One region of the Pseudomonas sp. P65(2024) genome, then DNA from elsewhere that is predicted to be linked to it. Evidence: predicted binding sites of a transcription regulator. Region 1 holds the regulator's gene; the other holds the start of a gene.

Region 1 (3,410 bases):
GCTGGTGAGTCGCGCGGTCAGTGTGCAGTTGCAGGACGAGCCCAGCGACGAGGCCATGGCCGACATGTTCGCTGATCTCTACCACAACCCTGGCAAGCGTGCGGGTTGAGGGTGAATACTGTGCAAAGTACCTACATCATGGGGTTGCCCGGCCGTACCGTGGCCTTGAACGTTCAGCCCCTCATGTGGCCTGGGTCCAAGCGAGACAAGGTAAAGAACAGACATGGGTAGCATGCATCCCGTACAGGTGATCGCCGTGACCGGTGGCAAAGGTGGCGTCGGCAAGACTAACGTTTCAGTGAACCTGTCTCTGGCGTTAGCCGAGCTCGGCCGCCGGGTCATGTTGCTGGACGCCGACCTGGGCCTGGCCAATGTCGACGTTCTGCTGGGGCTCACGCCCAAGCGTACCCTGGCCGATGTCATCGAGGGTCGCTGCGAGCTGCGCGATGTGCTGCTGCAGGGGCCTGGCGGTGTGCGCATCGTCCCGGCGGCTTCCGGCACCCAGAGCATGGTGCACCTGGCGCCAGCCCAACATGCCGGCCTGATCCAGGCCTTCAGCGAGATCGGCGACAACCTCGACGTGCTGGTGATCGACACCGCTGCGGGTATTGGTGACTCGGTAGTCAGCTTCGTCCGCGCCGCCCAGGAGGTGCTGCTGGTGGTGTGCGACGAGCCTACCTCGATCACCGACGCCTACGCCCTGATCAAGCTGCTCAACCGCGACTACGGGATGAATCGCTTCCGCGTGCTGGCCAACATGGCCCAGAGCCCGCAGGAAGGGCGCAACCTGTTCGCCAAGTTGACCAAGGTCACGGATCGTTTCCTTGACGTCGCCCTACAATACGTCGGTGCCGTGCCGTACGACGAATGTGTGCGCAAGGCCGTGCAGAAGCAGCGGGCTGTATACGAGGCCTTCCCGCGGTCCAAGTGCGCGCTGGCTTTCAAGGCCATTGCGCAGAAGGTCGACAGCTGGCCGCTGCCTGCCAACCCGCGCGGACACCTGGAATTCTTCGTCGAGCGCCTGGTGCAGCCCACCAGTGCAGGGCCGGTGCTATGAACGCGAGCGGTTTCAAGATGTACAGCAAGGCCGCCAAGGACGCTCAGTACGAGCTGATCGAGCGCTACGCGCCGCTGGTCAAGCGCATCGCCTACCACCTGCTGGCGCGTTTGCCGGCCAACGTCCAGGTCGAGGACCTGATCCAGGCTGGGATGATCGGCCTGCTGGAAGTGGCCAACAAGTATGACGCCAGCAAGGGCGCCAGCTTCGAAACCTACGCCGGCATCCGCATCCGCGGCGCCATGCTCGACGAAGTGCGCAAGGGCGACTGGGCACCGCGCTCGGTGCACCGCAACACGCGTATGGTCAGCGACGCGATCCGCTGTGTTGAAGCAAAGACAGGGCGCGACGCTAAAGATCACGAGGTTGCTGCCGAACTCCAATTGAGTCTCGATGATTACTACGGGATTCTGAACGACACCTTGGGCAGTCGCCTGTTCAGTTTCGACGACCTGCTGCAGGACGGCGAACACGAGGGGCTGCACGAGGACGGAGCCAGCGGCCAGCTGGAGCCATCGCGGGACCTGGAGGACGAGCGCTTCCAGGCCGCCCTGGCCGATGCGATTGCCAACCTGCCGGAGCGCGAGCGCCTGGTCCTGGCGCTGTACTACGACGAAGAGCTGAACCTCAAGGAAATCGGTGAGGTCCTGGGGGTCAGCGAATCGCGTGTCAGCCAGTTGCACAGCCAGTGCGCGGCGCGTCTGCGCAGCCGCCTGGGGGAATGGCGGGCGCGTTGAACCAGGTTTGATGCAGTCGTTTTTTTGTGGTGCCGAATTGATTGAGTGCGCGCTCGGCGCCGAGCGCGTTTAAGACTGCTTGGAGGTCTAATTGAACAAAGACATGAAAATCCTCATCGTTGACGACTTTTCGACGATGCGGCGGATCATCAAGAACCTGTTGCGTGACCTGGGTTTCACCAACGTCAAGGAGGCTGATGACGGCAACACGGCACTGCCGATGCTCACCAGCGAACACTTCGACTTCCTGGTAACCGACTGGAACATGCCGGGCATGACCGGTATCGACCTGCTGCGTGCTGTTCGCGCGGACGAGCGCCTCAAGCACCTGCCGGTACTGATGGTCACCGCAGAAGCCAAGCGCGAGCAGATCATCGAAGCTGCCCAGGCCGGCGTCAACGGCTACGTGGTCAAGCCTTTCACCGCCGTGGCGCTGAAAGAAAAGATCGAAAAGATCTTCGAACGCGTCAACGGCTGAGTCACGTCTGGGGGGCGCAATGGAGTCAACCAACAACTCTTTGGGTGAGTTCGAATCAACCCTTAAGAAGCATGCCCAGGAACTGGTCGAGAGCCTCGAGCGCGGCCGGTTCGGTGATGCGGTACAGCTGATCCACCAACTGAACCAGACCCGCGATCGCGGGCTGTATCAGGAAGTTGGCAAGCTTACTCGCGAACTGCACAGTGCAATCGTCAACTTCCAGATCGACCCGTCCATGCCGCAGGCCGAGGAAGTGTCGCAGATTACCGACGCCACTGAACGCCTCTCCTACGTGGTTCGCCTCACCGAAGGTGCGGCCAACCGCACCATGGACCTGGCAGAGGCCTGCACCCCGGTGCTCAACGACCTCGCCGCCGAGGCCCAGAGCCTGTCCGCCGATTGGCAGCGGTTCATGCGCCGTGAGGTGGCAGCGCCGGAATTCCGTGAGTTGGTCAAGCGTGTGGACAGTTTTCTGACGCACAGCGCCGAAGGTAATCAGAAGGTCGCCGGCCATCTCAACGATATCGTCCTGGCCCAGGATTATCAGGATCTCACCGGCCAGGTGATCAAACGGGTGACCGCGCTGGTCACCGAAGTCGAAAGCAATCTGCTCAAGCTCGTGCTGATGGCAAGCCAGGTCGACCGCTTTGCCGGGATCGAACATGACCACCAGCAGCTGCGCGCTGAAAAAGATCAAGAAAAACATCCGACTCGGGGTGAAGGTCCGCAGATTCATGCCGATAAGCGTGAAGACGTCGTGTCCAGCCAGGACGATGTCGACGATCTGTTGTCCAGCCTGGGTTTTTAAGGAGCACGTTTAATGAGCTTCGGCGCCGATGAAGAAATCCTCCAGGATTTCCTGGTAGAAGCCGGCGAAATCCTCGAGCAACTGTCCGAGCAATTGGTCGAGCTGGAAAGCCGGCCCGATGACGCGGACCTGCTCAATGCGATTTTCCGCGGTTTCCACACTGTAAAAGGGGGCGCCGGCTTCCTTCAGCTCAATGAGTTGGTGGAGTGCTGCCACATTGCCGAGAACGTGTTCGACATCCTGCGCAAAGGTGAGCGCCGGGTTGACGCGGAACTGATGGACGTGGTGCTCGAGGCCCTCGACACGGTCAACAGCATGTTCGGCCAGGTG
Region 2 (3,410 bases), on a different contig from region 1:
CGGCCAACTGGAAGAAAGGCGACAAGGGCATGAACGCTTCGCCGGAAGGCGTTGCTGCCTATCTGAGCGAGAACGCTGGCAAGCTGTAATTGCCACGCGTATAAAAAACCGGCCCTGGTGGCCGGTTTTTTTATGCCCCGCGAGCATGTCGCGCTAGGCGGGCTTCAATCGTTGAAGTCGCGCCAGCCGCCCATTTCTTTCCAACGATTGACGATGCCGCAGAACAGCTCGGCGGTCTTCTCGGTGTCGTAGCGCGCCGAATGCGCTTCGCGTCCGTCAAAGTCGATGTCCGCGCTCTGGCAGGCACGGGCCAGCACGGTCTGGCCATAGGCGAGGCCGGCGAGGGTGGCGGTATCGAAGCTGGAGAACGGGTGGAACGGGTTGCGCTTGATGTCGTTGCGCGCCACCGCGGCATTGAGGAAGCCCAGGTCGAAGCTGCTGTTGTGCCCGACCAGGATTGCCCGCTTGCAGCCATTGGCCTTCAGCGCCTTGCGCACGCCGCGGAAGATATCGGTCAGTGCGCTTTCCTCGCTCACCGCCATGCGCAGCGGGTGGTCCAGCTTGATGCCGGTGAATTCCAGCGCGGCCGCCTCGATGTTGGCCCCTTCGAACGGTTCGACCCGGTGGAAGTAGGTGTGTTCGGGGAACAGGAAGCCCTTCTCGTCCATGCCAATGGTGACGGCGGCGATCTCCAGCAGCGCGTCGGTGGCGCTGTTGAAACCGCCGGTCTCGACATCCACCACCACTGGCAAGTAGCCACGAAAACGCTCGGCCATGGGGTGGCGCGAGCCGCTGCTGACTTGGCTGTCCTGGTCGTCTTCGTACAGGTCTTCGCTCACGCGTTGTCCTCCAGCAGGCGCCAGCGCAATTTCTCACCGGCGCGCAGGGGGATCACGGTGTTGTCGCCGAACGGCAGGCTGTCCGGCGCGGTCCATTCCTCACGGACCAAGGTGATGGTGTCGGTGTTGCGAGCAAGGCCGTAGAAGTCCGGGCCGTGCTTGCTGGCGAAGCCCTCGAGCTTGTCCAGCGCGTTGCGCTGTTCGAACGCCTCGGCATACATCTCGATGGCGGCGTAAGCGGTGTAGCAGCCAGCACAGCCGCAGGCGGCTTCCTTGGCATGCTTGGCGTGGGGCGCCGAGTCGGTGCCGAGGAAGAACTTCGGATTGCCGCTGGTGGCGGCATCCAGCAGCGCCACCTGGTGGGTGTTGCGCTTGAGGATCGGCAAGCAGTAGTAGTGTGGGCGGATACCGCCGACCAGCATGTGATTGCGGTTGTACAGCAGGTGCTGGGCAGTGATGGTCGCACCAACGTTGGCTGGCGCCTCGGTGACGAACTGCGCGGCGTCGCTGGTGGTGATGTGCTCGAACACTACCTTCAGGGTCGGGAAGCGTTCGACCAGGCGGCGCATGTGCTCGTCGATGAAGCGCTTCTCGCGGTCGAACACGTCGATCTCGCTGCGTGTGACTTCTCCGTGCACCAGCAGGGGCATGCCGGTTTCGGCCAGGGCCTCGATCGCCGGGAAGATATTGTCGATGCTGGTCACGCCCGAATCGGAGTTGGTGGTGGCGCCGGCCGGGTAAAGCTTGGCAGCGTACACGATCCCGCTGGCCTTGGCGGCACGCACATCGTCAGCGCTGGTACGGTCGGTGAGATAAAGCACCATCAGCGGCTCGAAGCGGCTGCCGGCGGGACGTGCGGCAAGGATGCGCTCGCGGTAGGCAGCGGCCTCGACGGCGTTGCGCACTGGCGGAACCAGGTTGGGCATGATGATGGCGCGGGCGAAGGTGCGCGCCACGTCACCGACGGTGTGTGGCAGAACGGCACCATCGCGCAGATGGATGTGCCAGTCGTCGGGGCGCAGGAGGGTCAGGCGATCGGACATTGGAGATTCCAGGCGGGTCGAACTCAGAAGCCAATGCTACCGGAAAACCCCTGTTCGAGCACGGCTATCAAGTTTTCCGACGGGCGACCGATAGCGTTCAGGTAAGCCGCCAGAATCTGTGGAGCCGACCGTGCGCCAGCGTTACCTAGCCCTGTTCACCCTCGTTGCCAGCTTGCCGGCCGGGGCAATGACCTTCCAGACCCGCGTGGAGAACGTCGCCTGGAAAGTTGAGGGTGACCAGTTCGAATGTCGCCTGATCCAGCCGATCGACGGTTTCGGCAGCGGCGAGTTCGTGCGCCGCGCCGGCGAGCAGCCAACCTTCCAGCTGCGTTCGGACAGCAATATCCTGGGCGCCGGCTCCGCCACCTTGCTGGCCGCCGCCGCGCCCTGGCAGCCCGGGCGCGGCGACATCAACCTTGGTGCGGTGCATATGGCCCGTACCGGGGTGTTGTTCACCTCCAGTCAGGGCCAGGCCAGCCGTTTGATCAACGGCCTGCTCGATGGACGCAGCACCGTGGTGCGCAACTACCGCGGCGAAGGTGGCCGACCGATGGAAGTGCATGTGATGCCGGTCAGTTTCGCCAAGGCCTACAGCGACTACCAGTTGTGCGCCGCCAAGCTGCTGCCGATGAACTACGACCAGATCCGCCAGACCCAGGTCGGCTTCCCGGGGGGCGGGATCGAGCTGGACAGCTCGGCGCGCGCGCGCTTGGATGTGCTGCTGGACTACCTGAAGGCCGATCCGACGGTCAATCACATCGAACTCAATGGTCACTCCGACAACAGCGGCAATCGTCTGACCAACCGCGACACCTCGCGTCGACGGGCGCTGGCGGTGGCCGAGTACCTCAAGGCCCATGGTGTGCCGGAAGAACAGATCACCGTGCGTTTCCATGGTGAGCGCTACCCGCTGGCCAAGAACAACAGTGCCGCCAACCGCGCGCGCAACCGCCGGGTGAACATCCAGCTCGAGCGCGTGACGCCGGTCGAGAAGCCGGTGGAGAAACCGGCAGCGCCGGTGCCGCCGTCGACCCCGACACCCACGGCTACCACACCTGCGCCAACGCCTGCGGCGGCTGCCACGCCGTCCGCTTCGGCGAAGTCCTGAGAGCGACCACGGGTCGCGCTCTCGACAATTCCTGTCGCTTTGTCGTCACAAGCTGTCGCCCCATTGTAAATATTTCGGCAAGGCCGGTAGAATCAACGGCTTTCCGTACAACCCCGTGGAGTGATGGCATGGCGGACGTAAAAAAGGTCGTATTGGCGTATTCCGGCGGCCTTGATACTTCGGTGATTCTCAAGTGGCTGCAGGACACCTACAACTGTGAAGTGGTGACCTTCACCGCTGACCTCGGCCAGGGCGAGGAGGTCGAGCCGGCCCGCGCCAAGGCCCAGGCGATGGGCGTGAAAGAAATCTACATCGACGACCTGCGCGAAGAGTTCGTGCGTGACTTCGTCTTCCCGATGTTCCGCGCCAACACCGTCTACGAAGGCGAGTACCTGCTGGGTACCTCCATCGCCCGTCCGC

The links. Region 1 encodes FliA, which starts transcription of late flagellar genes. Its sites were predicted from a motif close to CTAAAGTTTNNNNNNNNNNNGCCGNTAA; they were not measured.
Region 2: AC25MA_RS13920 (flagellar protein MotY) is a predicted target of FliA. The motif match lies at 1,949-1,976, and genes of this name have one in related genera.

The regions. Positions count from the first base shown of each region.
Region 1 covers NZ_JBLIYX010000018.1:108,094-111,503, forward strand. The annotation lists gene flhF (flagellar biosynthesis GTPase FlhF) at 1-109, shown strand, start outside; gene fleN (flagellar synthesis regulator FleN) at 224-1,057, shown strand; gene fliA (RNA polymerase sigma factor FliA) at 1,054-1,794, shown strand; gene AC25MA_RS21470 (chemotaxis response regulator CheY) at 1,898-2,272, shown strand; gene AC25MA_RS21475 (protein phosphatase CheZ) at 2,292-3,080, shown strand; gene AC25MA_RS21480 (chemotaxis protein CheA) at 3,093-3,410, shown strand, end outside.
Region 2 covers NZ_JBLIYX010000008.1:204,909-208,318, forward strand. The annotation lists gene AC25MA_RS13905 (peroxiredoxin) at 1-89, shown strand, start outside; gene rnt (ribonuclease T) at 165-776, opposite strand; gene pyrC (dihydroorotase) at 836-1,882, opposite strand; gene AC25MA_RS13920 (flagellar protein MotY) at 2,013-2,990, shown strand; gene AC25MA_RS13925 (argininosuccinate synthase) at 3,119-3,410, shown strand, end outside.